4 regions of the Natranaerobius thermophilus JW/NM-WN-LF genome follow, and region 3 is predicted to be linked to each of the others. Evidence: riboswitches for the same ligand, from Rfam matches in the RefSeq annotation. Region 3 holds a riboswitch; each other region holds the start of a gene.

Region 1 (7,730 bases), 1.5 Mb from region 3:
AAAAAGATAAAGTATTTTTTGAAGAATCCAAAGGTGGGGTAACTTTTTCAGGTGGAGAACCTTTAATGCAAGTAGATTTTCTTTATGAAACTTTGTGTCGTTTGAAAGAAAAAGGCATCCATACTACTGTGGACACTTCGGGTTATGTTCCTTGGGAAGTCTTTGAAAGAATTTATGAGTTGGTTGATCTGTTCTTATATGACATAAAAGTTCTTGATGATGAAAAACACAAAAATCTAACAGGAGTTTCAAATGAAAGAATTGTTAATAATTTGGCTACATTGAACCAAATACATACTAATATAAATGTTAGAATTCCAATTATACCAACTATAAACAATACTAGAGAAGAACTGACTAAAATAGGTAATTTTTTATCAACTTTAAAAATAAATCAAGTTGATTTAATACCATTTCATGAATATGGATTTGATAAATATTCAAAACTTGGCTTAGAGAAAAGCGATTTACTAATAACTGCCAGTCAAAAGGGGAGTGATTTGCTTGAAACTCATAAACTTCTGAAACAATTTGGTTTGACTGTAGAAATGGAGGTGTGAACCCATGGAAAATAATAGTAGGAATTCTGAAAGCATGAGTCCCCGTGTTAAAAAACTCAGGGAACAAAGTGTCTCTAAGAATCCTAAAGTATCGGTAGAACGCGCTATACTTGTAACCCAGGCCTACAAAAAATATGATGGCAATGTGTCAATTCCCATATTGAGAGCTTTAACATTTAAACACATTTTAGAAAATAAGAGTATTTCTATTAATGATGGAGAATTGATTGTGGGAGAACGAGGACCAGCACCTCAAGAAGTACCAACTTATCCCGAACTTTGTACCCATTCCATCACTGATTTAGAGATAATTCATGACAGGGAAAAAGTTTTTTTTGAGGTCGACGAAACTGTTAAAAAAATACAGGACAGCGATATCATTCCTTTTTGGAAAGGAAAGTCCATGAGAGAAAAGATATTTGATAATATGAGCCGAGAATGGCTTGACTGTTATGAAGCGGGGATCTTTACAGAATTTATGGAACAAAGAGCTCCTGGACACACAGTAGCTGATGGGAAAATATATCAGAAGGGTTTATTGGATTTTAGGGATGATATCGACTTAGAACTTAAAAATATTGATGAAATAAATGATCCTCAAGCTTACGAAAAAAGTGAACAGTTAAAAGCTATGCGTGTTTGTATTGATGCCCTTATAGAATTTGCCCAAAGATATGCAAATATAGCTGAAGAGTTAGCACAAGAAGTAGATGATAGCCATCGAAAAGAAGAGTTGTTAAAGATAGCAGAAATATGTAAACGTGTTCCGGCAAAAGCGCCGCGTAATTTTTGGGAAGCACTACAATATTACTGGTTTGTGCATCTAGGTGTGATAACGGAATTGAATACATGGGATTCCTTTTGCCCTGGTAGACTGGATCAACATTTGTATCCATTTTATTTACAAGATTTAAATGCAGGAGAGTTGACAAGGGGTTCAGCTAAAGAATTGTTGCAGTGCTTTTGGATAAAATTCAACAATCAACCAGCTCCACCTAAAGTGGGTACCACATTGAAAGAAAGCGGTACTTACACAGACTTTTGTAATATCAATATCGGAGGAGTGACACCTGAAGGTTTTGATGGCGTCAATGATGTAAGTTACTTACTTTTAGAAGTAATAGATGAAATGCAGTTGGTTCAACCAAGTACCAACATACAGGTTAGTAAACAAAATCCCAACGAATTTATTAAAGAAGCCGGAAAAATCATCAGAAAAGGGTGGGGGCAACCCTCAGTATTTAATACTGATGCAGTCATATCTGAACTATTGAATCAGGGGAAGGACTTGGTTGATGCCAGATGTGGCGGCACTAGTGGTTGTGTAGAAGCGGGGACCTTCGGAAAAGAAAGTTATATTTTAACCGGATACTTTAATTTAACCAAAATACTGGAATTAACCTTGTATAGAGGCGTTGATCCCAGATCCGGAAAGCAAATTGGACTAAAAACAGATGATCCTGAAACCTTTGATAGTTTTCAAGATTTAATAGATGCCTTTAATGAACAATTGAATTATTTTATAGATATAAAAATCCGAGGGAACAACATCATAGAAAAACTATATGATAAATATATGCCGTCACCTTTTCTTTCAGTCATAATCGATGATTGTATCAAAAAAGCCAAAGACTATAATTCTGGTGGGGCAAGGTATAATACAAGATATATTCAAGGTGTTGGGATAGGGACAATTACCGATAGTTTGTCTGCCATAAAACACCACATTTTTGAAAAACAGAATTACACGTGGAATGAGCTGTTAACAGCTTTACAAAACAACTTTGAAGGCTTTAAACAGATGAGAGGATTTTTGAAAAACAAAACACCCAGGTACGGTAATGACGACGACTCTGCAGATGATTTGATGAAGGAAGTTTTCCAAAGGTTCTACGATGCAGTGAATGGTCGTAAAACTATGACCGGAGGTACTTATAGAATAAATATGCTGCCCACTACTTGCCATGTTTACTTTGGATCAGTTATCGGCGCAACCCCCGAAGGAAGATTGAGGGGAACTCCACTTTCTGAAGGTATATCACCGGTTCAAAGCGCAGATCAGGAAGGACCTACTGCTGCCTTGAAATCTGCCGCAAAAATGGACCATATAAAAACTGGTGGAACTTTGTTAAATCTTAAATTTACTCCTCAAGTATTACAAGGGGAGGAAGGCCTTTTAAACTTGGTTTATTTGGTTAGGTCCTATTTCCGTATGAATGGGCATCATGTTCAGTTCAATGTTGTAGATGCCGAAACATTAAAGGATGCTCAAAGAAATCCCGATTCATATCGGAACTTAATTGTCCGAGTGGCAGGTTACAGTGATTATTTCAATAACTTAAACGAAAACTTACAAAATGAGATTATTAAAAGAACAGAACATTCCATAGGTTGATAATAAATTGGAGGTTTTAGATTTATAGGTGGAAAATAGGTTGCGGGGAAATAAGCTGATTTTAAGTAAGTCGCAGGAATAGTTAAAAAGTCGGAGGTTAAGTGAATTTCGCCTCCGACTTTTTTTACAATTATAATTTGAATTTTTAAATTTGAATTTAACGAATTTAAAGAAGCTAATTTGTCTATGAACTTTTTTGGTTTTTTGAACTACGGTATTTAAATATTCCTGCTATGAGAGCAAGTACAACTAAAACAACTCCTATGGTCAACTCGCGGGGTAACTGCTCGTTGGAATCTTCTCCAACTGCATGTTCAGCGCGGTGTCCTAACCCATCATCTGCAACGATAAATTCTGCTTCTTCAGGATAGCTAAATTTTCCATTCTCATCAACTTCACCCTCTTTAATTTTCTCATCGTTTTCATTATAAACAGTAACTTCTGCATTACTTGCTATGGTGTCATCATCGAATACCACCTGAATCTTGCCATCTTCTACAGGTTCAATTAGCATAAGATGTGCCATAATGGGTGCAGCAGGCAATAATAACAAAGCTAAGCAAAATACTATAACTTTAAATCCCTTATCTTGGATCATTATTTCTATCACCTCGCTATGTTTAATAGTTCCGGGTTCGAGTGTTCAACTAATTTTAATGCTGACCCTGTAACTAGTGCTTCGATAAAAATTAACGGTAAGTGCCCAACGACCAAGATATTAATTGTAGAAAAAGTTCCCTCAGTAAATTGGAAATTAGCCAGTAATAAGAGCAAAATTAAAATTATTACTGTAATTACCACAGCTAGTCCACCAACTAATGCGCCTTTAAATAAAGCACCACGGTTCACTATACCATAGTATATTTTATATGAAAGCAAAGCTGGAACTGCAAGCATAAACGTATTGGCCCCCAGGGTAGTTAAACCGCCATGTTGAAAGAGGACTGCTTGTAATAAAAGTCCGACAAATATGGCAAGAGGGGCCCTTTTCCCCAATATCACCCCTAGTAAACCAGCAAAAAGGGGGTGGATAGTTGAAGGTCCCACCGGTATACTGATTAAAGATACGGCGAAAAATCCTCCAGCCATTAAACTTATTTTTGGAACTTCTTCTTCTTCGATCCCTTTAACAGAGTATCCCACGGCAGCTGCAGTTGCGCCAAAAGTAGATACAACTACAGGAAGGCTGAGTACTCCATCGGCAATATGCACTTTAAAACCACCCCTTATAAATTAAGTTATTTTGCGACTTCTGCAGGAATCGGTACCGTTTCATGTTCAACTTCGCCATCATGCAATAATTGGAATATAACTTCGGTTTCACCCTCTTTTTCACCTATGATATGCACATGATCTCCGTGTTCATCTAAACTTACAATATCTTCATTGGCATCGTCGGCAAAATCAATGCCTAGTGCGTGATGCTCTCCATCAAGCTCGATTTCTTCTTCATTTTCGTCGATTATGTTGGCACCTAGTGAAATATTATCGTTTAAAGGAATTTCTGGCAGGCCTGAATGCCAGTGGTCATCATGGTGATAATCTACGACTTCATCTATGCTTCGGTCAATAATCTCGAAGGTCACACCGTTATCAGAATGTCCTGCTTCCTCTTCGGTTGGTTGGCTTTCACCACAGCCACTAAAAACCATCACTCCCAATAACAAAACTAAAATTAAAGTAAACCCTTTTTTAAACATTAAAAACCCTCCTTTAAATTGGTTATTTTTCATATCTACTCATTCATATCTACTCAACAGATCCATATCTTTTATAAGTTTCTTCATAAAAGATATTAGGTGATTAATCTCGAAGCTTCTTGAACTGTATGTGGATTGTATTTACTATGCTTAAATAATTCTGCCAACATTGGCAGGGGTAGGCCAGACTTTTCCATGAGCCTTTCTTCACGCAAAATATCTACTGGCCCTGATTTTAAAACTTGTCCTTCCTTCATAATAACCACTTCGTCAGCCCATGCATAAGTTAGGTCAACATCATGAGTGCTGTAAACCAATGTAGCCCCTTGTTCTTTTAAATCATCTAATATTTCCCTTAATTGAAGGGATATGCTGGGGTCTAATCCGGAAAAAGGTTCATCACAGACCAAAATTTGTGGTTTCATGGCTAAAATTCCAGCAATGGCTGCTCGTTTTTTCTGACCAAGACTCAAACTATATGGCGGTCTTTCAGAAAGATTTTCAATACCAACTTTTTCTATGGCCATTTCCACCCTTTTGTTTATTTCGTTTTGTTCTAGATTGAGATTGCGAGGGCCAAAAGCAATATCACCATAAACGGTAGTTGAGAAAAGTTGGTTATCTGGATTGTCAAATAGAAGTCCAACTGCTTGACGTATGTTATTGATATTTTCTTTATTAATAGTTTTGTCTAAAACTTTCAGCTCTCCATCCTGACTTTGAATTGTACCGTTGATATGATAAATGAGTGTTGTTTTCCCACTACCGTTAGCACCTAAAATGGCTGTTTTTTTCTGTTTTGTAATTTTAAGATTAATTCCTGTTAATGCAGGGGTTTGATCAGGGTAGGTATAGTTTAAATCGTTTATTTCGATAGCAAAGGCCATTAAAACACCACCTGTTCAATAATGATCAGAAAAATCATGAATAAAACTGGCAAAATTGTTTTAATTATATCCGTTTTTTTAATTGGCTCAGGTTTGCCAACAGGTATTTTACCTTGAAAACCCCTAGCAGCCATAGCCTGATGAACTATCTCTGAATGATGAATAGCTTTAATAAATATTCCTCCTGCTAACTCTCCTAAAGTTTTTAAAGTGTATTTATTTAAACGAGTTGTAAAAAGACGTGCCTTTAATGCAGTCATATTGATTTGAATTTCTTTGATAAATAAAAATCCATATCGATATGCCAAATAAATTACTGTTGTTATCACAGAAGGAACTTTAAGGTGTTCCATGGCTTCAAGCATTTCCTCAATTGGTTGATTGATAAAAACAAACAGTGTAAAAGTCATAGAAGTAAGGGCCCTTAAAGAAATCAAAGCTGCAAATTCTACTCGATCCATTGATAGTGGGAATCCAGCTCCAAAAATCAAGGGTATATTCATTAAAGCCAAAAATGGAATTAAAATAGATAGTTTTTTTATGAGTAGCCTTAGATTGAGACCTGAACAAAGGGCAAAGACTACTGAAAATAGTAAGGCAGCTGATAACAACGAAATATTGTCTAAACTGATAGTTCCGAAAACAAATATGACTCCTGCTACCAATTTTGTCCTTGGTTCCCAGGGATGATAGTTGTTTATGTTTTTCTGATTTTGGTTTGAAAAAGAACTCTTAGCACTGCACAAAGATGTTTCCCTCACTTTTTAAGGTTTTTGATTTACTATGGCCGTCACCTCCTGACTATAATTTTTCTTAATAATTAATAAGTGAATCTTTGTTAATGGTGACAGGGCCTGTTAACTACCGGACTAGGATTTTTGACAAAAAAATATCCGGCCTTCATAACCTAGAGCCGGAATAGTCCATAAAAAAACGCCGTGGTGAATACTACCGCGACATTTTATGCGCAGCCCAGCCCTTTCACCCGAAGGGAATGCAGCTAATATAACAGGTAGGTCTCCTGACTTACAGTCATCATCTTCCCCTCCTTCCCAGCGTTTCGCCAGTGGAATAATGGGGTCGACTCGTGCTCACAGTGACGGGATCGTACCGGATTTTCACCGGTTTCCCTTTTAAGCCTTTTTACAGGCACCTGTTATATTTCGGTATTCATTTTTTTATTACTGTAACTGTAATTTATCATTTAGATGTGTTATTTTGGTGTTATACTGGTGACAATCAGGTGACACTGAATTATTTATTATCGATTATCTTTTTAATGACTTATAGTATTCCGTCATATAGTCCGAAGGACCAATACCTAATTCCTTTTCAAGTACTGTTTTAATAAAATCAAAATGTGACAAGGCATCAGCGACTTGTCCTTCGGCTACCAGGGCCTCCATGTAGTGTACATGGATTTTTTCTGTTTCTATTAACAAATCAATAATAAAAGCTTTCTCGCATAGATTTTGAATTGCTCGATATTCTTCTGTTTCTTTTAATAATTCAACAAGATCAATTAAATTATTTGTGTATAACCTTCGATAATATTGGCGAATTGGAAAGACCCAACTTTTACAGGGATATTCAGATAAAAAAGTACCTCTATAAAGGGAAATTGCATTGTGATAATAAAACATAGCTGTTTCCCTTTCCTTGTGGTTATTTTCTTTAGCTTTAAATGATAAACTCTCAAATTCATCAATATCTACCCAAGAATCTTCTGATAAATAAAAAAGGTAGCACCCTTGTGAGGAGTCTATGAAGACATGATCCTTTAAGCTTTTATGTTGTTTTAATAATCTTCGTAATCTATATACAAGTGATTTAACTGCATCTTTTGGATCGATATACTCCTGATCTGGCCACAATTCTTCTACGATGTTGTTGGGATGGAGTCTCTTATTCCTATTAATTAACAAAAACTTAAACAATTCCCAGACTTTATTAGACCTTTTATGTTTGTCTGAAAAAGCTTCTTCATTTGTCTTCATTTCAAATTGCCCCAAGGTGTATATTTCTAGGGATTTTTTTTCTCCATTTTACAATTTAAAACATAACGCATAAAATTAACCCCCTTCTTCCGATTTCGTGACTTTTAAGAACAAAAAAGTTATGTCAACTAAAAATAAAAACTTCCTCACAAAGGAGGAAGTTAACTGTAAATATCAGATATTTGATTTAG
Region 2 (7,730 bases), 1.3 Mb from region 3:
CGGTAATTCATCGGAATCACTGATATATTTTAAAGCTGAAACCAGGGCTGAAAAGAAATAACCTATGGCTACACCTGCCAAAATCAAGGTTTCGGAAGTAGCCCCTTTCATACTAGAAATGATATAAATAAAAAACATGGTCAACATAGCGAAGACAAAGGCATTAGCAGGTATAAATAATTCATGATAACTGGATAACCCGCTTCCAAAAATTCCAACCTGCAGTACTATGGCTAAGGCAGCGCCAAAAGCAGCTCCACTGGAAAGCCCCAAGGTATAAGGACTTACCAGTGGATTTCTTAAAATCCCCTGCATCACTACGCCTGCTCCTGCCAAAGAAAATCCCGCCATCACTGCCAAAAGGACCCGAGGTAAACGCAGCTGTAATACTATGATTTTTTCTGTATTTGAAACTTCAGCTACTGCATCTGTACTTCTGATTGGTGAAGTTAAAATATTAAAAGCATCTACCGGGCCAACGGAAGAAGCTCCGTATGAAAGGGCTAATAGAGATACAATAAATAAAACAGTGATTAAACACAAAATTACCAAGATCTTTTTGTTTGTTGAAGATATGTAGGCCTGTTCAGGGTTTTGGATCTCTTGTTGCTGAATATTTCTACTCATGGGGATATACCCACACCCCTTGATATTCTAAACCGTAATATTCTTCTAGTAATTCCCTATGAATCTCTTTTGGTTCAACATCGTTAAATTGTTCTGGGTAAAACCACTTGGCCAAATAACTTAAACCGACTACACTTCGGGGGGATGTGTACAAATCAGTAGAAATACCAACTACCCTATCTTCATTTACAGCAGTCAGCTCATCCCAGCCGGGCCTGTCCACCATGGCGGCAAGTTCTTCAGTAATCTCATCATGGCTATCCTCTTCATATCCAATGGCTACGTTTCGATCTGATAAGTTTTTGACAATTACATCAGGGTCTTGCTCCAAAATCCATTCATCGCTAATAGTGACAGATGAACCAGGTTCATTGCCTGCCAAATTTACCCCTCCGGCTTTCAATAATGCCTGATGAGCACCGGAACCACTGGCATAAGCACTGTATTCTGCCTGGGTTTCCGAATAAACAGATACCTTGTCTTCATCTTCGATCTCGTCAATTCGATCTGTAATCAGTTGCATATGACCTTCAATAAAGTCTATATATTCTTCTGCTTGAGATTCTCGGTCCATAATCAAACCCATAGTTCTAATATCTTGTGTCAAAGTTTCAATTTTGTATCCATCTAGAAACACTACGGGTATGTCAGCAAGTTCAATCTGTTTTTTGATATCTTGATCCATGTATTGGCCAAAGCCAAATACTATGTCAGGATCTAGTTCAAGGATTTTTTCCGCATTTGGTGAAAAGACGCTTCCGACTTCGGGATACTCTTGGGCTTCAGGTGGAAATGTTATAGAGTCTGCCACACCGACGGTTTTGTCTTCTGATTCTAAAATGTAGAGTAATTCATTGATATTGGAATTAGCTACTACCACTTTTTCTGGAGGTGATGGTACTTCAACAGATCTACCTTCAGAATCCACTATTGTTATTTGTTCTTGTTGTTTTTCTTGTTCCTGTTGTTCTTTTTGGTCCTTTTCTTGTTGCTCCTTTTCTTGTTGCTCCTGATTTTCGCTCGCTTTTTCCTGGCTTACTTGATCCTCTTGTTGACCTTGGCAGCCTGTAATGCCTAGGGCCATCATCAAAGAAATTAATAAAATAGTAATTATGTAAGACAGTTCTTTTTTCAAAATCAACGCCTCCTCAAATTTTATTTTTTCTTAATTGGGACTTGAATTCTTTAAGTTAAATTTGTGTCAGGTAAAACATAAAAAAACCTCCTTTGCGTGAAAGGAGGTTAGTATTAGCCAGTCAGTTTATACCTATTTAGATAAATAATGATCTAAAAAATAATAGGCAAAATTATTAGCTTCCAGGCTTCACCTCCCCATCAACCGTAGTTCAAAGGTGAGCGAAGCTAGGCAGTTCTCCTGGCTTAGGTTCTTCAGCTATTTTCGCCTTCCCAGAACTCATGGAAATGTCGAAGCTCCATTACAGTTCCAGTGGCAGAGTGAAAATAGCCTCCCCCTTACAGTGGCGGGACCGCGTCGGACTTTCACCGAACTTCTCTTTTAAGCCTTTGATTGCAATTTAGTTACCAATTGGTTACAAAGGCACCTAGCTATTACTCGTATTTTGTTTTTAACTCAGTTAAAGAAAATTTTATCATAAGTAATATATGCTTGCAATGTTGATCTTTGTAGATCTTTATTCAACGAATTCGCCAACATCTTCAGGGACATTTCCACTAAAAGAGTTATCTTCCGTATTGGCTTTAGAATCGGGACTATAAAGAATTCCACTATCTTGATTATCGATAATTTCATTACTTAGAATATCCGCTTCAGATTCTCTATCAAGTAAAATACCTGTTTTTTCATGATCTTTGATAATATTATCTGTGATTTCACTAAATGTTTTGTGAAAAAGAACTAAGCCCGTCTTATTATTACTAATAACATTATCTTCAATTTTCAAGTCGGATTCATTTAAGGCATATATTCCTGTTCTTTTTTGACCTATAATATCGTTGCCTTCAATATTAAGTCCTTTTATATTGTGTACATGAACCCCGACACTATCATTTTCCCTAATTTCATTTTCAGTTACTCCTCCACCTGTAGATCTGTTTACGATAGAAATTCCCCCACCAGTTCTGGCATAGTTTCCAATGATTTCGTTTCCATCAATAGTTACCATGGCCCTATCAGCACGGATTGCACCTCCAGAACATTCGGCTTCATTCTCATTGATAGTGTTACTGTCTATCATGGCTTCTGAACCATCAATTAAAATGCCACCACCTATATCGAGCGATTCATTCTGATTGATATCATTATTTACTAAAGTGAGTTGCCGATCACTGTAAGAGGCGATGCCAGCTCCAAAATAACCTTCATTACGTGAAATGTCATTGTTTCTTAACTCAACATCATGATTGGAACTACTATAAACTCCACCACCATCACCACCTGAATAATTCTTGGTAATAGTATTATTTATAAGACTAAGCTCTACTTCATCCCTGGCAAAGACTCCTCCACCACTAGAGTAGGTACTGTTATCAGTAATAGTACTATCAGTAATAGTAAGTTTTGTATTGTCTTTAGCGTAAATTCCTGCCCCACCTAGTCTTTCGGTACTGTTGTTACTAATAGAGTTATTCTTGATATCCAGCTGTGATTGAGGACCAGCAAAAATTCCGCCATCAATGTTTCCTGTAATAATATTATTCTCTAGTAGGAGAGTGGAGCCGTCTTTAACCAAAATTCCACCACCTACATCATATTCCAAATTACCGATTTCGTAATTTTTCCCACTACCGCCAGTAATGGTAATACCTTGGATTGTTGCATCTTCTCCATTTGAAGCAGTTACTATGGGCCCAGTTCTTCCTCCATCAATTACAGTCTTTTGGACCTTTTCTTCGTTATGGGGGTCAAGGCCTGATATCGTAATATCTTTACCTTCAAGGTTGATATTTTCCTGATAGGTACCTGGAGAAATTTCGATTATGTCCCCTGATTGTGCCATTTCAATTGCTTTTTGAATAGAATCATACCTTTCCGGGCTTGTTGTACTATCTCCACCATCTTGACTGTATAGTTTTATCTTTGAACTACTAGAGTCTTGATCTTGGTTACTTTCAGATGTTAGTTCATCTTGATCTTCGTGTGATTCATCTTCATCTGATTGATCTTTATCTGTTTGATCTTTATCTGATTTTGTTTTCTCCTGTTCTTTCTCCCGTTCATCTTTTTGACTAGAAAAATCTTCAACCATGGGTGCTTCTTCTGCCCCTCCCGGATCAGTAATAATCATTAATAAAAACATTAGAACCACAACAACCACAACTGATAAGCTACCCAAGAGAATTTGATTAGTTTTTCTGGAGTTTTTTGACAACCGATAACCAATATATTCTTTTAGTTCTATTAATTTGCTTTTTAAAGTAGTTCCTAAATCATTAATTGCTGACTCTATAGAAGAGGTCAAGTCATCTATATTGCTACTTTCCTTCTCGTCTTTTTTGTCTAGATTTTCACTGTCACTGCTTTCAGCTAATCTACTGTGAGTCGCGGTTTCACTTTTGCTCGGCTTTTTATTTTCATTGTTTTCTTTTTCAATGTTTTCATGTCTGTGACTTTCATCTTGGTTTTCATGGGTTTCATGTTTAGTATTTGCAGAAGTTATATCAGTTGAGGTTGATTTATCTTTACTTTTATTTGTGACAAACTGAAACCAAATTCCAAAAGCTATAGTAATGGGATAGAGTAGTATTTGTAAGGCTATATTCAAACCAAATACTCCTGCTATTACACCTGCTACTGAAGAACCTCCTGAAATCCCTGTAGAAATGATTATCGAAGGTTTGACAAAATAAACAGCCACTATACCAAGAATTATTCCAAAAATCACGGATAGTTCAATCATTCCCCTGGTTAAGGCTAGAGCAATGAGCCCTGTTACTAAAGAAACTGACAAAAACACACCTAAAAAATACACTTTTAATGCTATGTAAGCACCAAAAATACCAAATAATATACCCACAACTACTGCTATTCCCGCCGCACCAGTAGAAGGTCCAACTGAGGCAAAGGTAATAGATGAACTTAACAAACCGCCCATCACAAAACCTGTAAAAGCAATCCACAGTTTAAATAATTTGTAACCAAACAGCCATACAGGTATTAACACTATTAGAGATAAAGCGGCAAAAACATTTTGAATATCAGACATTACATTATCTGTAGTTTCAAGTACATCGAAGAAACTAAACAATAGCTCCATTTCTTCCACTATAAGAACCCCCTTTAGATAACTCGCATAATCCGTTCAATTGAAAATTTTACAGTATCAACAACTCTATAAAACAGCACCTAAATAAAAAGCTGCTTCGTGAGAAGCAGCTTTTTATTATTATCCTTTATTTGGTTACTACCAAATGTGAGTTATACACAAGTAGTACAATTATCTATATTGGTAAAAATCCCTTGTGACTATAGCCCTATTTTTATAAATTGTTAGATTCGCCACATTTAGCATGTCTACTTTTAACCAAGGTTATCATCTAAAACTTGTTTTACTACCTTGGCATCATGCTTTTCTAAGGACCAGTTGATTTTTATTGGCTTTTTTGTAATGGGGTTCTTTCTAGTTGTGATTATTTCTAATACCTCGGACGAGCTCAATTCCTTTATTATTTGGTACGAGTTAATATCATCCCATTTTAATAAGTATGGCTTTAAAAACAGGCCTTTTTCCCTGATTTCACCGCTTCGCCAAATTAAATAGATCAATGCCAAAAAGAGAACAACATATAAACCTGTATCCATAACATCGTAAAAAGTAGTTTGAAAAACAGAATACTGGGAACCTTCGATATAAGAAATAAACCTTGTTATTGTTAAATAGCTTGCCAAACCCAAGGGAAATATAGCTATAAAAACCATACCAATCTTGTCCAGACCTGTTATAATACGCTTTCTTAAATCTCCAAGTTTTTTTATTCCTAAAGTTAAATAGATTATGTAGCCAATCACAATTAAATAAAATAATAGTATCATAACTGTGCTCAAACCATTGCACTCCTCTTCCCGATTAGTACTTACTGACTCGTTTACCGGATCGACAGTAAAATTGCTTGGACAATATTAATCTAGCTCTACAATATTTTTTAACTCATTAAATTGATCTGATGATATTTTTTTATAATCATCTTTCCTATTGATTATTACAGAATCTTCATCAAAGATTAGCTTTAACCTACTTGTCGAATACCCTTCGTGTTGTATCCATAATTCTTTATCGACTTCTTTTGAAGTTTCATTTGTTGTTTCATCTTTGAATTCTAGCTCCTCATAAAAATTTTTGTAGTCTTTGACCTGCTCTTTAGAACTTATAATTTCATATTCCATCATATCTTTATCTTCTAAATGAGTACCTACTCTCAGTTGTTTGATCTCTTCCTCTGGAGTAAGTGCTTCGTAAACGTCGGTTATCACTGGATATGCCAATATTAAAACTATGATTATCAACCCAAAAACTATGAATTTCTCCAATCCTGTCATTCCTTTGAATTTCAATTAATTAAGTACCTCCTATACTGTTTTGAGCTCAAAACTTAGATTTCTGCTTTTGATTATTTTTTTATGTTTGATTTTTATTTCTTATTTTTTCTACCAATTCATCAAGAATTATAAATAATTGTTCTTCTTTTATTGGTTTAACTAAATAATATACAGAATTACTGTCAAGTGACTGCAATGCGATTCCAGAATAAACTGTTATAAAAATAAATTCAATATCAGGTATACTTTTCTTAATCCTTTTGGCCGCATCTAAGTATGCATTATTGTTATTTTTATTTGTCAATTCTACATCAATCAAAGCTATATCAATATTACAATCTTTACATATTTCAATAGCTTCGCTTTCACTTGAAGTAGAATATACATTGTTAACGTATCTATTTTTCTTGACGAGTTTATGATAATATTTTTGAGTATAATAATCAACTTCTAAAATCAAAATATCCACATACATTGGGTATCATCCTCACTTGTTCTAATGTGCTGAATTTACTAAGCAAAAAACAAGGCGGTAATATAACCGCCCTGTTTACGTCTCATTTCCTCATCTAAAGTATTTTTTCAGTTTGGTAGGGACTTCGGGCTCATGTAAATAGTAAATACTTGCAGTACTAACTCCTAATAGAGCAACTAAACTAAGGACTTTAGCAATCACAACAAAGGCCTGTCTTTTCAAAATTATGCCTCCTTTCTTTCTTGATTATTTACTAATAATCTCATATCCAAATGACTTATTATCTTAAAGCTAGTTGAAGTTATTAAAAGGCTGGCAAAAGTACCGCTTAAAAGGGACAAATATCCATGTAATGGACTTACATAGTAAAACAATCCACCTGTGATCATTATCCAGGCAATGGAAACTATTTTAGGAAAGATATATGTTTTTTTGTAATCTTGATACCCCTTTTTGTCTTTATTCCAAACTGCCGGGGCATATTTTAATATCCAATAAATTGAAGTCGAAAACAATAGAGCAGAAATAAAAGCTATTCCTTTGATTGAAGTTGGGAGAAAATCTGCTACCCAAATAATCATAAGTATCATTACCAGGGTTGAGAACAAGCATTTTGTATAACATTGGAAGTGGGTGCCCCCTATCACTGTTCGCATTATCCCAAAAACTGCCATAACCAATATAAATTCAGGTAAAATTCCCAGTAATAACCCCACTGTTAAAAAGACTACCCCCTTGATAACTGCACCAATTATCACTTCAAGGGCATAGCTATATACTTCTATATCTTCTTGGTCTCGATTGAGTTCAGAACCCACTTTGTTTGCCAAAAGATTAGATAATCTTTTTATCATCACTAGTTTCCTCCTCACATAAAGGAAGGACTAATTCAAAGACTGTTTTAAATTCATTTGAGGTTATTTTTATTTCACCGTGATATTTATCGACAATTTCTTTAACTATATGTAATCCGTATCCTCTACCACTTCCCTTTGTTGAGTATCCCTGTTCAAAGATTTTAGATTTTTGCGAATCCGAAAGTTTAGGACCGCTATTTATAATTCTAATTATTTTGGAATCACTTTCTTCATCTTTTAAGAACTCAAGTCCTAC
Region 3 (7,730 bases):
CTCAACTTTCATCCAATACTTCCTTCATGGATAATTTAAAAAATTTACATAAAAAGGGGTTGCCTATACTGGCAGAGTGTGGTGGATTTATTTATTTATGTAATACTTTGCAGGACTTAAAAGGGGATAAGTATTCCCTGACAGGGTTGATACCTGGACAAGTAACAATGAATTCTAGGTTGATGGCCTTAGGTTATCGTGAAGCTCATGCCGTGAAAGATTCAATTCTACTTAAACAGGGCGACAAAGTTAAGGGTCACGAATTTCGGTATTCACAATTCGAGGTAGAAATGAACGAAGAATTAGATGAAGACTCTTTTCCCTATGCATACATTATCTCTGCAAGGAATAAAAGCAAACAAGCAGGTTACCTATCCGGCAACCTGCTGGCTAGTTACTTGCATATACACCTGGCTTCAAATATTAATGCCGCAAAACGGTTGTTTAATAGTTTTCACGATTATTACAGGTTAAAGCAATTTCAATAAGGCATTGATAACGGAGGCCCCTATGGGGCTTCCTCCTTTATAACCGGAAATTGAAATATAAGGTAAGTCGGAGTTCATTAATGCATCTTTGGATTCTTTAGCACCTACAAAACCTACGGGAACTCCTACCACTAGAGCGGGGGTTATGTTATGATTTTTAACTAATTCAAGAAGTTTAAATAAAGCTGTGGGAGCATTTCCGATAACTACGATATTTCCATGAAGATTTTCACCAAAGGTTTTAAATGCAGTTTCCGCTCTGGTGCTTCCAATCCTGTGAGCCTCTTCTGCCACATTTTCATCGGCTATTTTACAATGGATCTTTGAACCGAGCTTTTTAAGTTTAGATTTGTTTAGCCCAGCTGTAACCATATTTACATCAGTGAAAATGTCGGCTCCTGCAGTTAGTGCTTCTAAGCCCTTGGTGACAGCCTTAGAAGAAAATCTGATATCTCGATGTATCTCTAAATCGCCAGTAGTATGGATCACTCTCATAACTACGGGTAATTCTTTTTGACTAAAAGCAGATAGATTTACTTTATTTTGAATGATTTCCATACTTTTAGTTTCTATTTCTTGCGGTTGTAGTTTAGTCATTCTTCTGACTCCCTTTGGCAGAAGCTATTCTATTTTCTATGATTTTAATTAATCTAGGATCTTCTCCGATAGGATTTGCCAGAATAAAGGTCTTCTCAGGATTCTCACGGCGGTACTTTTCGAGTTTTTCTGGGATATCTTTTTTAATATGTACTCCTGGATATAAAAATACTGGTGCAATTACAATAGTTTGATATTTTTTAGAAATTGCATCTTCTAAGACCTCTTCTAATGTGGGGCTGGCAAATTGTAAAAAGGCATAACTTGTGTCAGTGTGATTATTTTCCCTGTACATTGTGGCTAGAGTTTTTAATACTTCATTAGCTTCCGGATTTCGACTTCCATGTCCTAATATAATATTAATTTCCATAGTATCACCCTCCAGTTAAATGGATTTACAAACCCTAAGAAATTATGTACCAATCTCTTAAGGTTGATAAAATTTATAGAAATTATAACATTAAATCATATAAAATAAATAGTTGATTTAACTACCTCTCTGTGATAAAGTTTATAAAAGAATTGGAATTTTATATACATTAAATATAATCACATTCACATTCTTTAAAATAAATATTTAAAAATTAATATTAGCGAGTTAACAGGTGCCGGGTAACACCGGTTAAAAGGGAATCAGGTGAAAATCCTGAGCGGTCCCGCCACTGTGACTGGTCTAAGGGATGGTCCGGATACCACTGGATAGCCAAGCTATCTGGGAAGGTGGATCATTCTATGCCAGGAGCCAGGAAACCTGCCTGTTAACCCGTACTCACTGCCTTCGAGGTAAAGGTAAAGTACTTCTGAGCAGAGATGTGCCCAGGGCACATCCTCCGGTGATATATTTTTTGTTTATCAACTGGTAGCTAAGAAGTATCCGGCCTACTCGAAGGGCCGGATTTTTTATATTCGAATCTAATTCTCCTGTTCACTTGTTAAGATGTAATATCAACCTTACACAAAATCCGTTAAATCGAAGAGTTCAACTATCAACGGAATATAAAAGAGCCTATATTTAAAATTAATGTGCCCTTGTCACGGGTATGGGAGGTGTTGGTTCTGTGGATAAAATACATCCCGGTTTCAAAATGAAATCTTTGGCACAATTATTATTTTGCTTACTTATTTTCAGCACCTTATATATTATTTTATTTTTTAATTCCATTGACCTGACTTGGTTCCAAGACAATTTACATATCCTACGTTCTTACGCAGATAATAACTTGTTTTTAACAATATTAATCTTTTTTATAATCCGCTTTTTCTTTGCTGTCGTATCAATTCCCGGTAGTGGTGTCTTAACTATTGTTGCTGGTGCTATTTTTGGCTTTTTATTGGCTTCGATTTTAGTTACCATATCTGTTAGTCTTGGGGTATTTGTGGTGTTTTTAATAAGTAGATATGCACTCCGTGACTACCTTACAAGAAAATTCTCAGATAAACTTGAGTATGTTGAGCAAGTCTCGCGAGACCATGGAGCAAGTTTGCTGTTTTTATCTAGAGTTACTGAGATCATTCCTTCTTTTGCCATAAATTCTTTGTTTGCTTTAACTCCTATCAAGGCAAGTACGTATTACTGGATAAGCCTTGTGGGCCTGTTACCAGGTATTTTGATCTATGTTAATGCTGGACATCAAATCACTGAAATTCAAAAACTATCTGATCTTATATCCCCCAAGATCACAATATCTCTAGCGGCATTAGGATTCATTCCACTAATCACCAGTGTTTTTTATAAGTATATTTGTAGAAGACTTTTAAGGGGTAGTGATTATGACCAGTTATCTAAGCAAACAAAATAGCAGTTTACATCAGAATAGCTTGAAAAAGGGGATTACCACAGGAAGCTGCGCAACAGCTACGGCTAAAGCTGCCCTATTGGCTGAATATTCGGGGGAATATCCAAAAGAAGTGACGATAATTACTCCTGAAGAGAAAAAACTTACCATCCCCATAGCAGCTTATGGTTTCAGGACTAATGATAAAAAGTCTGCTTGGGTACGAAAGGATGCAGGAGATGATAGTGATATAACCCATGGGACATTAATTGGAGCTAAGGTAAAATTGACTAAAGACAGGGAGATAGTTATCGACGGAGGTCAAGGTGTGGGCCAAGTAACGAAACCTGGTTTACCTGTAGAAGTGGGGCAAGCTGCTATAAATCCCGGTCCCAAACAAATGATAGTCAATAACTTAAGAGAATTTTTACCTAAAGACAAAGGAGTTTCTATAACCATCACAGTTCCCAAGGGAGAACAGCTGGCGGAGAAAACGTTAAATTCAAAGCTTGGAATAGTTAAAGGGATTTCAATTTTGGGAACTACGGGTATTGTAGAACCGATGTCAACTCAAGCCATGAAAGAGTCATTAAAAATACAACTTCCTCAGATCAATCAACTAAAGCAAGATACACTTGTTATTGTACCTGGAAGATCTGGTGAAAAAATAGCTCTTTCCCGGGGAGTAAATGGTGACTGTATAGCAATAGTGGGTAATTATATCGGTTATATGATTAGAAATGCTATGAAATATGATTTTACAAAAATATTATTATTAGGACATATTGGGAAACTGGCCAAGTTGTCGGCGGGGATTTTTAATACTTACAGTAAAACCGCTGATGCAAGGAGAGAAATTTTTGTCACTCATGCGGCTTTAAAGGGGTTTTCAAATCCAGTAATTGATCAGTTGTGGGAGTCAGTTACTGCCGAGGAGAGCGTTAATATCTTGTTAAATCACGATGAGACAACAGGCAGTAATCAAGGTGACAGAACTTTGAAAAGCATTGCCCAGGAAGCAGAACATAGGGTTAGCGAATTAACAGGACCCGACCATCAAGTAGGGGTTTTATTAACCAATAGGCCCGGTAAGATCATTGCATGGGGTAATGGAGCAAAAGATATATGCTATAGCAAAGGGTGGGATGTATGGGAAAGATTATCATAGTGGGAATTGGACCAGGAAGTAAATCTTACTTAACAGAACAGGGAAAAAATTATATTTTAAATGCAAGCATTCTTGTGGGATCTCAACCTGCTCTTAAATTGTCCCGAGTATTGGGCGCACAACCTAATAAGACTTATGATTATTCTCTTGGGATGGATTCAATTTTAGCAAAAATAGATTCGTGCCTTCAAGAAGATAGAACTGTCACAGTTCTAGTATCGGGAGACCCGGGATATTACAGCCTGTGTTCATTGATTAAAAATAAATTTTCCCAGGATAAAATTAAAATTGTCCCAGGAATCAGTTCTCTGCAGTTAGGTCTCTCTAAAATTCAAGAAAACTGGAATGATGTAGACAGCATTAGTCTTCACGGTAGAAAAAATAATCTGGAAAATTGTCTTTTGTTAATGAAATCTTGTGACAAGTTAGCAATCTTACTAGGAGGAGATGTTGATACCCATTTGTTCGGTGAGTATATATGTTTAAATGATTCTAATTTTAAAAAAAGAAAAGTAACTGTGTTGGCTAATCTTTCATGGGATAGTGAACAAGTTTTTGAAACTACCATTGAACAATTAAGCAATTATCCTCCGTATGAAAACTGCATTCTATTTACTAACCGTGAGAGTGGGGAAGCAGGTGACTGTAACAGTACGAAAGTTAGTTTTTCGGATAAAGAGATCATAAAAAGAAATGTACCCAGGACCAAAGAAGAAATTAGGGCAGTCCTTGTCTCTAAAATGAATTTATATCGAGGAGCTGTTGTTTGGGATATTGGTGCTGGTACTGGGGCAATATCATTAGAATGTTCTAGTATGGTTGGCCCTCAAGGAAAAGTGTGTGCTGTAGAACGTTCAACTGAAGCTCTGGAAGTGATTAAAGAAAATAAATCTAAATTCCAAAGAAATAATATTGAAATCGTGGCAGGTGAAGCCCCTGGAGTTTTAGGTGAACTTCCACCCCCTGACAGAGTTATAGTTGGAGGAAGTAGTGGTCAATTAACTCCTATTTTAAACTATCTGAATCAACTGGAAAGTTTTACAGGTCCAGTAGTAATCTCTACAGTTGCCCTGGAAAGCTTTTATACTGCCTGGGAATTTTTCGAAAATCAAAGGGGTTGGGAGCTAGAAATTAAACAAATTCAGGTTAATTATATGAAGACTTTGAATGATAATATATCGATTTGGGCAGGGCAAAACCCTATTTCAATATTGATTGCAACAAAATTCTCTAATAGTAGTACCATTTTGTAGTAGTACCACCTTGAAAAACCTTTCAAAAAAGGGGCTGAGGATATGTATAACACGAGGAAACTAAAATCGGGGAAACTATATGCTATAGGAGTAGGTCCGGGGGATCCGGAATTACTAACCTTAAAAGCTGTGAGAGTTCTATCGAGTAGTGATATTATTATAGCTCCTAAGAGTCCAGGGCAGAAAAAAGGCTATGCCCAGAGCATTGTTAAAGCAGCTTTTAAAAACTGGGAATGGGATGACAAATTACCTCCAGTGGAGACAGTAGAAGTTAGCATGAATTCGAGTGCGGATAGCAAAACTTTTACAATTAAAAACTCACTGCAAAGAAAAGTTCTTGAAAAACTGCTTGCAGGTCAAAATATATCTTTCATTACCCTGGGAGATCCTATGTTTTATAGTACCTATAGGCATTTAGCCCAATTAATTCAAGAATATAATCAAACTAATCAAGCCGATCAAACCAAACAAACCGAGCTAATCGATCAAATCAATCAGACCAATTTGACCAATCAGATCAATGGGGCAAACTCGTTTAATTCACAATCAAATGATGCCCATATCCAGGTTGAAGTGATCCCAGGTATCTATTCCTTTAGTGCCATTAGTGCTAAAATTGGTGGGATTCAACTTACCTTTGGGTCTGATAAAACAGTGATTGTTCCGGTAAAAAAAGATCAAGATTATCGAAATTACCTAAAAGATTTTGAAACTTTGGTGTTTTTAAAAGTTACCAGTAATTTTGACAAGCTAGTAAATCAAATCAAAGAATCCCAGAGAGTTGAAGAGGCCGTACTCGTTGAAAAGTTGGGTTTTCCCGATGAGAAATTATATCAAAATATCTTGGAAGTGGAACCTAGAAAAGTCAGTTATCTATCAACACTGATAGTCTCAAAAAATTTAGGAAGCAGGTGATACTATGGACAGATCACAGCAGCCAAAAGTCTATTTTTTAGGAGCAGGTCCTGGTGACCCGGAACTTTTAACGAGGAAAGGGGAAAAATTGCTGACTGATTGTGATGCTGTAGTATATGCAGGTTCTTTAATTAATCCGGCTTTGTTGAAGCTAGTTTCTTCAAATTGTCAATTATATGATAGTGCTGAGCTCTCCAAAGAAGAGATTACGGATATTTTGATTAATCATTCCCGAAAAGGAGATAAAATAGTGCGGCTTCATTCGGGAGATCCTGGCCTTTACGGAGCCATTCAGGAACAGATAGATGAACTGAAAGGATGGGGTATTGAAGTTGAAATTATTCCAGGTATTAGCGCTTATCAAGGGGCAATGGCAGCTTTAAAAAGGGAATTTACCTTGCCGGGTGTTACTCAGACAGTTATTCTAACACGACATGGAAAAAGAACACCTGTCCCGGAGAAAGAACAGTTAAAAAACCTGGCTAAAAATGAAAGTACCATGTGTATCTATCTTAGTACTCATTTAATAACTGAAGTAGTTCGAGAATTAACTGAAGGGGGATTATCCGGTACCACACCAGTCAGGGTAGTATATAAGGCCACCTGGCCTGATGAACAAGTGATTAGCGGAACCTTAAATAATATATCTCAAAAAGTTGCTGATGCTGAAATTTCCAAAACAGCTTTGATTGTTGTAGGACATGTACTTTCTTCATCGGACTATCAAGAAAGCAAATTGTATGATAAACACTTCAGCCATGGTTTTAGAAAAGGAAAGGAAGAGTAGTGATGAGTTGGGCTTTTAAGAGAATTTCCATTATTGCCGTGAGCCGTGAAGGCGTTAATCTGGGATTGAAATTATTTCAACACTTTACTGAAAGTACTTTATTTATCCCCCAAAACATCTATTTGGATAATTACCGTCATGATGGAAACCTCCGCGAATCTCAGGATAATGACTGTCCTCCGGGAATTTATACTACCCAGGGTAAATTATCCCAAGTGGCTAGGTTAGCTCTTAAAAGTTATCAAGGGATTATAATTATCGGAGCAGCAGGGATCGCTCTGCGAATTTTGGCCCCTTATTTGGAAAGTAAACTAAAGGATCCTGGTGTGGTTTGTTTAGATCCAGAAGGTAATTTCTCCGTTAATTTTCTTTCAGGGCATTTAGGAGGAGGAAGCGAACTTTCCCGAGAGGTGGCTGAGGTCATAGGGGCACAAGCAGTCATTACTAATGCAAGCTATGTCAAAGAGAAAATGACTCCCGATCATCTGGCTTCTTTGTGGAATTTAACATTAAATGATGATACGGATAAATCTATAATCAAGGATATTAATCAGAGAATAGTAAATAATCAACCGATTAATTGGTTTTTAGAAGATAAATTGTATTTTAATTCCCAAGATAGCTGGGATAAGTCTTTGGATAATCCAGATAATCCTTTATTCGACTTGGGTGAAACGGCTAACACAATATTGAATAAAGATATAAAGCTGCCCAGGATTAAAGTGATTTCAACAGCTACTTTATCCA
Region 4 (7,730 bases), 1.5 Mb from region 3:
AAGACGGGAAGTAACAAGTATAAAGTGACTGTGGATAAACCTGCTGGTAAAAAAGATCCAATTACTATCGATAACGAAACTCTGAATTTGAAAGTTCGACAAAACTTTTCCGGTTCAATTACTCAAATAACGAAACATGATCCCCTTGCCGAAGAAAGGACTACTGAGGCTAAAGAAGTAAATACAAATACTCAAAAAGAAAACGAGGGAATCAAGATTTTATCGTCAACCTATCCCGAAATCACTAATTTTTCCTTCTTTTATCCATATACAGGCGGGATAACACCTTTTATACACACAATTGATGAGCATTTTCCCGGTAAACATATTTTGGAATATCAAAAACCAAAGGCTAAACAGTCAAAACAGAAAGTTTTAAATGAAAATTTCCGAGGCATCATGCTGGAATATCAGCTATCCATTGGCCTGGATCTTTCGATTCAATATCTGACCCTACCGGGAAGTAACTTGCTGTACTGTAACTTCCATGTAAAGAATACCAGCAAAACAGTTACTGGAATTAATTTCGGGAAAATGACTTCTTATAACATGAAAGAAGAAGAAGGAGAATTTATTACAAATCAGGGGAAGCCACTGATATTTCCCAGGAAATATCCAAAAGACTTTATAACCAGGGATTTCTGCACTGTTAAAGGACCCATTTATTCTGCGGCAATGCTGGCACCAGGTCATAAAATTACTCTCATGGACGGTGGTTCCTTTGATGGGAATATTGTCTTAGTAAGCTCTAATCAAACTCTATTTCCGGGTAATTCTACATCATTAAGGCTTTTAATGGCATATACGTCACCTGAAGAAAATCCTGAAATCTATAAGCATTTAATGGCTAAAATGTTCATTTGATTGATTGCTCCACATAGTTATCCCCAGGATTTCCACAAAAAACAGGAAATATCCACAGGGTTTTCCACAATTTACCCACAAAAAATTAACAGCCGGTGGGGATTTATCTTTGAATATAGATAAATCAATCCCCAGACCGGCTGTTTTTTAACCAATTTAACAACTCTTCCTTGCTGTCGATTAATTCTAAGCCCGGGTTATTTTCTCCAGCACTATCCAGTGACCGACCGGCGTAATTATCCACCAGTTCTGTCAGTAGTTGTTTTCCTTCACCACCTGTGTAGTCACTAATTTCATCGGGACTGATCTTGTATAAAGCTACGGGCTTACCTTGATTTACTGCCTCTTGAACTAATTCCAAGTTCTTTAAGTTGCCATGACCGAAGGGAACTGGAGCCAATATAACAGCTTCCGAATCCAGGATTTTATTTTTTGCCCTTTGAAAGCTATCTTCATCTATTGGTGAAAAAGGTTCACAAACAACTGATGAAAAACCAAGATCTACGGCCTTTTTGTGATCTGAATCTCCCAGGTTTACAACTCCCAAGCTCACCTGACAATCCCACAAAAATAGTTCTTTGAGTAATTCAGTCCCTTCACCGCCCCCACTGATTACATGAATCTTTTTGTCCGATATGGGACTTTTACCAGTGATTTTGGGCTGAATAGTTTGATCATCAGGATTATCAGGTTGGATTTCTGCTAATCTAGGACCAGGCCATACTGCTACCATGGGCGATCGAGTAACGGGATTTTCCATTACAGTCAATTTGGTTTTATACACTCGTTCCAGGTTGGCTTCATTAATCACTTGTTCCGGTGATCCCATGTCAACAATTTCACCTTGCTCCATCAGTATCAAATTACGGCAGTATTCCGAAGCAAGATTGAGATCGTGTAAGACCATAATCACTGTCAAATTGCGTTCTTGATTTAACCTAGCTAATAGATCCATTAACTCTTTTTGATAACCCAAATCTAAAAAAGTAGTTGGCTCATCAAGGAGCAAGAGTTGAGGGGTTTGAGCTAATACCCTAGCAACGATGACCCGTTGGCGCTCCCCTCCTGAAAGTTGAAAGACCTGTCTATCCTTCAAATGCCAGCAGTTGGTATCCTCCATAGACATTTTCACAATCTCCCTGTCGGCAGTGGACATCCGGGAAAATCTACTCATATAGGGTGCTCGCCCCATGGAAACTAGTTCATATACACTAAAATTAAAATTCACCTGGTTATCCTGAGAAACTACCCCCTGTTTTTTAGAAAGGTCTCTAATATTGTAATCAGCTAACTTTTTGTCATCGAGATAGATTGTACCCTCTTCCGGTTCTAAATAAGATGTCAAGTTTTTCAACAAAGTGCTTTTTCCCGAACCATTGGGACCGACTATGCCGGTAAAGGCTCCAGGTTCAATTTCAAAGCTCAACCCAGACAGTACCTGATTGGATGGATAACAAAATGATAGATTGTTCACTTTTAATGTTACAGACATAAGTACAAACTCACCTCAAGTTTATATTTCTTAAAAATAAAATTCGTCTCGCTTTTGCTTTAATAAAATTAAAAAGAAAGGAGCACCAACAAAGGCAGTCACCACTCCTACAGGAATTTCTGCTGGGCTCAACATGGTCCTGGCCAAAACATCCATCCATGCTAAGACTATCCCGCCTAAAAGCAATGCCCCCGGAAGTAAGAGCCTATGATCTGGCCCGAGAATCAACCTGGCTGCATGGGGTACAATCAAGCCAACAAAACCTATCATGCCACTAACTGACACACAGGCAGCCGTCAATAAAGAAGCTGTCACCAGCAAAATTTTTTTAACCTGCTCAACAGGAATTCCCAAATAAGTAGCAGATTCTTCTCCCAGTAAAATAATATTCAAATCCCTGGCAAAAAAATAGATAACTATTCCCCCTGCCAGTAAATAAGGAAATAAAATCGTCACATGCTGCCATCCGGCCAGGTTAAAACCTCCTGAAATCCAAAAAAAGATTCCTTGCATGCTTTCACCTGAAATGATCATGATAAAAGAAATTACAGCTGACAGGAATGAGCTAACTACAACTCCGGCCAGCAACAAAGTTACCGGAGGAACTCGTCCACCAACTCGAGCCAAAGAATAAACTATAGCCAAGGCCAAAATCCCACCAGCAAAACTAAAGCCAGGCAAACCAATCAATTCCGGTAATGTTCGAAATAATCCTGCCAACAATTCCTGTTCCTGTATTAATAAATAGAGACTGGCTCCTACTGCAGCCCCACTAGAAACTCCAATTGTAAAAGGATCTGCCAGGGGATTGCGAAGTAATCCCTGATAAGTCGTACCTGCCATAGACAGGGCAGCTCCTACCATTATACTTAACAGGGTCCTGGGTAGGCGTAAATTCATGATAATAGCTTCATGACCCTGGGCCCAGTTAGCATCAATCACATTTGATAAAAATGGAAGGCGAGAGGCTATGATCCTATAAGTATCTCTATAAGAAATCTCAGCTACTCCAATGGCTGTAACTGTACCAAAAGTGAATATTAAAGCCAGTATTAATATTGTAAAAAAGGCAATCTTTTTTTTATTCCTCATACCACACCCGCCTTCCTTTTTAGTCTCGCAAAAATGTAATTAATAAATTTCTTCAAATACTTCCCGAGCGCCATCAATCACCCTGGGACCAGGTCTGCTTAGCTTATCGTCATGTCCCTGATAAACTCGACCTTCCTTAACAGCCGTTAATTCTGATAAAGCTCCCATGGCTTTCAATTCCTCGATGTCGTGATAAGTAGTAATAATCACATCAGGATCCTGGTCTAGTAGAACTTCCTGACTAATTTCATCGTAACCGCTGATATCCGATGCAATATTTTCTACACCTGTCAACTCTATGACTTCAGACAGAAAGACATCTTCTCCCACGGTATACAAAGATTCCGGTTCTAAGAGAACTACAGCACTTTGAGTCTCATCTATATCAGATACTTCAGACTGTAATTGTTCTCTTTCCTGTTTAAATTCTTCATGTAGATTTTCGGCTGCCTCTTCCCTGTCGAATACTTCGCCCAGGGTTAAGAACATTTCTTCTACTTCATCTAAATCCTGGGGATCAAAAACCAGGGTTTTAATGCCCATTTCATCCAGTTTATCGTTGATCTCACCCATCATTTCTCCACCGCCCATTACTACTAGATCTGGCTCTAGTGAGACGATTTTTTCCACATTTAAATCAAAGGCATCCCCAACCCTTGTTTTATCTTCTACTTCTTGGGGATAATTACAAAAATCCGTAATACCCAGTATCTGATCTGACATATCCAAAGCGAAGAGAGTTTCCGTTAAATTAGGCATTAGTGATACCACTGTTTCCGGATGAGATTCGAATTCAATTTCCCTGTCCATATGATCAGTTACCGTTACTGCTAGGTCTTGATCTTGTTCTTTCCCTTCTTGATCTTTCTTGTCACCATCCTTTTGCTCGGCAGTTTCCTGGGCTTGTTTATCGGTTGGTTCCTCATCGCCACAGGCTGCTAATATCCCAGAACCCATGATTATAATTACAATTAAAATACTGTACAAACTTAATCTAGTAAATTTCAATTTGACCCCTCCATTACAAAAATTTTAAAACAATAAAAAATGCCTCTCCCGAAGAGTAGGCACTGGCTTACTACAGCCTTTGACTATGCAGATAACGAAAATGTCTAAGCATACCCTTAGTCAAAGAAAAGAACGGCCATAGTTACCATCCCCTTTCTACCGAAGGTTTCTGGCTTCCGGCCCGGGCAGGTCTCCTGACTTCCGGTCATTGCTTCGTTCTAACCTTCCCCGACAAACTTTTAGTTGTCGAGTGGTTTTATTGCAAACAAAGCTCACGGTTACAGTGGCGGGACCGTTCGGGACTTGCACCCGATTCCCTATTATCCCTGAAAGGGCACCCGGCCGACGATATCTTTACTTTTATCCCAGTATATATTATTATAACAATATCCAGTATCATATTCAATCTAATGATGAATAATATATACGGAGTGATGCCAATGATGGAAAATTTCTTATCTAACAATCTCAAATATTTAAAACTTAATTCCCTGTGGGTAAAAGCTTCCACAATTGTGTTTTTTGGAAGTGCTTTATTTTTTGGGGGGATCGCATCATTGTATCCCCAGCTAGTGGAAAATATCTTTTATGGTTATTTTACTGAAATTGAACAAATAGGTGAGCAGGTTTTCGGAGCAGATCCTTTAATAGGAACAGTCATGTTATTTTGGAACAATCTCATGGCGTCTCTGATTATGATCCTCTTCGGAATAATTTTATCCCTACCGACATTGTTTGCACTTTCAATAAATGGTGGAGCTTTAGGTGTGTTAGCATCATTTATGTCATTTCAAGGTATCAATCCTATACCCGTTTACATACTAGGAATCTTACCCCATGGAATTTTTGAAATTCCCGCAATATTAATTTCAGGTGGCTTGGGTCTTAAGATTGGTTATCAATTACTTTTCCCACCTTCATCAGCGAATCGTTTGGCTGCTCTAAAAACAAATATAAACCATGGTATCAAATTACTTCCCGGAATTGTAATTCTACTAGCTGTAGCAGCGGTTATTGAAATCTTCGTAACCCCCCAATTGTTAGATCTAGCAGGGTTAAATATGGAACATAACTAATTAAATATTTACCTATGAATTGACACGACTAAATAGCTGTATTAACAAGGAAATTCAACCAGATAGAAATAGGACAGCTCCAAATTAAAAAAAAGCTAGTATTATTGGAGTTATCATTGCGAATAACTAGTAAACTATAGTAAAATATTAGTAAACGCAATGAGTTTTAATTATTAATAAACTTAATTGCTAACATTAATTCAGGAGGGATCGTCTGTGGAGAACAATATTACTGCCAACAAGGTAAGATCTGCTTTTGGTGGCGAAAGCCAGGCTTATCAACGCTATAAAGTCTGGGGCAGAAAAGCCGAAGATGAAGGCTATCCGAACGTAGCCAGATTGTTTTATGGAATTGCCTATGCTGAAGAAGTTCACGCCGGAAACCATTTTGAAGTACTGGGTGATGTAAAAGGTGATTTTCTAGTGGCTTCAATGGCTGGTTTCGGCCTAGGAGATACTAAAGAAAACCTGGAAGGTGCCAAGGAAGGCGAAGATTTTGAAATTCATGAAATGTATCCTGCTTATCTGAGAGTAGCTGAGATGCAAAATGAAAAAGGTGCCATCCGAAGCTTTAAGTGGGCCCTAGAAGCAGAAAAAGCCCATTCTGAGTTGTTCCAGAGAGCTATAGACTCAGTTAGCAATGGAAACGACATTGACATTGACGAAGTAAGTGTTTGCGGCAAATGTGGCTATACAACCACTGAAGGTGTACCTGATTACTGTCCTATCTGCGGAGCTCCCAGGAATAGATTCAAAAGCTATTAGTTCAAGCTACAATATTGAACATAAAAACCCCGTCATATATGACGGGGTTTTTGTTTATTCTATAATTATATTTTCTAAATATTGATCAACAAAGGGACTTCTAAATTTACTTTCTAAAGCCGGATTGCTGCTAAGGTTATAGGCATCTTGTAAAAACCTGCCTAGAAGATATCCCCTGCTCATAACTACAGTCCAAGGTACGTTTATATCAGACACGGAATAACTGCCTTTTCCCATGTGGTGTCTGTATCTAATCTCGGTAGTAGTATCTTCTATTAAGACTGCCCGCTCGTCTTCATCCCAAGCTAGCTGGATCCCCAGAGGTATGGCAATTTCTTTCAATGGGACAAAGAAATGTCCGTCAACCACCCGAGGCGTTCTTTCCATTTCCACTGAACTGTCTGCAAGGTACATAGTATCTTCACCACTGATCAATTTCAAAATTTGGCCCTGGCGGGAAATTTCAACAAATTCGTCGTCGCCCGGGTCCTGTTCGGCATCCAAGCTGGATAACATGTCTGCACCCATCAATGCCTGAACTATAGATGTAGCTGGTAAAAGTATTCTACCATCATCCAAGATAGGTGGTACAGGCAGAGACAGCTCTTGATCATGAAGCTTTACCGCAATATCATGGGGATCGTAGATAATTTCAAGCTCCAATTCAGTCGAGTTTTTGGCCCAATCCTCGGCTCTCAAATCAATCATATTAGATCCTTCATCAAGTTTAACCTGATGCTGAAACTTACCATCTCTATCTAAATCGACTTTCTCGCCATCTATTTTCAATTCTAGTTCTTGGGGACTGATTTCCAGTGATAGATCCTCAACCCGCCCTGTTAAAGAATAAGGAGAGGTATCAACCAAAATAGTCTCCTCCCCTTGTTCTCCGTACAGGTCTTCAACTTGTTCATCTAATTCAATTTCAGGTGCTGTTCTATCTACAGCGGTCTTTCGAGATATTTTAAGCCAATTGTCCTCATGGGTTGGATCTTTTCCCTGGGGAAGAGCATTAGCCTGGAGATAATAAAATCCATCATCCAAAGGTTCACCACTACTCAATTGACCTCGCCAACTCAATATATGACGTCCCGGTCCTAGTGTACTCGTTCTGCTATGTAATCTCTCGATATAATTCTGGTCTTCATCATAGAGTTCAATATCAAGGCGATCAAGGGCGTCAGATATTCTGACATTGATATTAGCATGCTGTTCCTGGCTAACAGCATAGGGTGAAATTTCTAGGCCTACATTATGGTCTTGACCTTCTTTCATAACTACCAGGAAGGGAATGCTAAATGTTCTGGCAGAAGTCAAGTCATCTATTTCCACATAACCTTGGTACTCCCCAGCAGGAAGACTGTCTGTAGCAGCAGATAGTTCCAAATCCAGCTCACGCTTGCTACCCCCTGATACAAAAAAAGTATTTGATT

The links. Region 3 has a riboswitch for cobalamin ahead of NTHER_RS04765 (TVP38/TMEM64 family protein). Riboswitches for the same ligand answer to the same signal wherever they lie in the genome.
Region 1: linked by a shared signal. The riboswitch ahead of cbiQ (cobalt ECF transporter T component CbiQ) and the one ahead of NTHER_RS04765 (TVP38/TMEM64 family protein) in region 3 are both predicted to bind cobalamin.
Region 2: linked by a shared signal. The riboswitch ahead of NTHER_RS13215 (ABC transporter substrate-binding protein) and the one ahead of NTHER_RS04765 (TVP38/TMEM64 family protein) in region 3 are both predicted to bind cobalamin.
Region 4: linked by a shared signal. The riboswitch ahead of NTHER_RS12010 (ABC transporter substrate-binding protein) and the one ahead of NTHER_RS04765 (TVP38/TMEM64 family protein) in region 3 are both predicted to bind cobalamin.

What each region holds. Positions count from the first base shown of each region.
Region 1 is NC_010718.1:2,656,960-2,664,689, reverse strand. It holds gene NTHER_RS12545 (glycyl-radical enzyme activating protein) at 1-560, shown strand, start outside; gene hypD (trans-4-hydroxy-L-proline dehydratase) at 565-2,955, shown strand; gene NTHER_RS12535 (hypothetical protein) at 3,140-3,499, opposite strand; gene NTHER_RS12530 (CbiM family transporter) at 3,562-4,167, opposite strand; gene NTHER_RS12525 (hypothetical protein) at 4,194-4,655, opposite strand; gene NTHER_RS12520 (energy-coupling factor ABC transporter ATP-binding protein) at 4,751-5,542, opposite strand; gene cbiQ (cobalt ECF transporter T component CbiQ) at 5,542-6,303, opposite strand; cobalamin riboswitch at 6,537-6,714, opposite strand; gene NTHER_RS12510 (AfsR/SARP family transcriptional regulator) at 6,811-7,539, opposite strand.
Region 2 is NC_010718.1:2,810,504-2,818,233, forward strand. It holds gene NTHER_RS13210 (FecCD family ABC transporter permease) at 1-627, opposite strand, end outside; gene NTHER_RS13215 (ABC transporter substrate-binding protein) at 620-1,762, opposite strand; cobalamin riboswitch at 1,976-2,208, opposite strand; gene NTHER_RS13220 (right-handed parallel beta-helix repeat-containing protein) at 2,280-4,862, opposite strand; gene NTHER_RS13225 (DUF5673 domain-containing protein) at 5,126-5,650, opposite strand; gene NTHER_RS13230 (hypothetical protein) at 5,726-6,157, opposite strand; gene NTHER_RS13235 (response regulator) at 6,222-6,617, opposite strand; gene NTHER_RS15710 (cyclic lactone autoinducer peptide) at 6,708-6,839, opposite strand; gene NTHER_RS13240 (accessory gene regulator ArgB-like protein) at 6,842-7,471, opposite strand; gene NTHER_RS13245 (sensor histidine kinase) at 7,452-7,730, opposite strand, start outside.
Region 3 is NC_010718.1:984,954-992,683, forward strand. It holds gene NTHER_RS04750 (cobyrinic acid a,c-diamide synthase CobB) at 1-488, shown strand, start outside; gene NTHER_RS04755 (precorrin-8X methylmutase) at 471-1,085, opposite strand; gene NTHER_RS15120 (sirohydrochlorin chelatase) at 1,078-1,455, opposite strand; cobalamin riboswitch at 1,672-1,858, shown strand; gene NTHER_RS04765 (TVP38/TMEM64 family protein) at 2,144-2,884, shown strand; gene cbiD (cobalt-precorrin-5B (C(1))-methyltransferase CbiD) at 2,856-4,028, shown strand; gene NTHER_RS04775 (bifunctional cobalt-precorrin-7 (C(5))-methyltransferase/cobalt-precorrin-6B (C(15))-methyltransferase) at 4,010-5,281, shown strand; gene NTHER_RS15125 (SAM-dependent methyltransferase) at 5,324-6,196, shown strand; gene cobM (precorrin-4 C(11)-methyltransferase) at 6,201-6,983, shown strand; gene NTHER_RS04790 (cobalt-precorrin 5A hydrolase) at 6,986-7,730, shown strand, end outside.
Region 4 is NC_010718.1:2,518,871-2,526,600, forward strand. It holds gene NTHER_RS11995 (GNAT family N-acetyltransferase) at 1-864, shown strand, start outside; gene NTHER_RS12000 (heme ABC transporter ATP-binding protein) at 989-2,356, opposite strand; gene NTHER_RS12005 (FecCD family ABC transporter permease) at 2,387-3,448, opposite strand; gene NTHER_RS12010 (ABC transporter substrate-binding protein) at 3,488-4,456, opposite strand; cobalamin riboswitch at 4,624-4,813, opposite strand; gene NTHER_RS12015 (stage II sporulation protein M) at 4,897-5,532, shown strand; gene NTHER_RS12020 (rubrerythrin family protein) at 5,749-6,297, shown strand; gene NTHER_RS16410 (S8 family serine peptidase) at 6,352-7,730, opposite strand, start outside.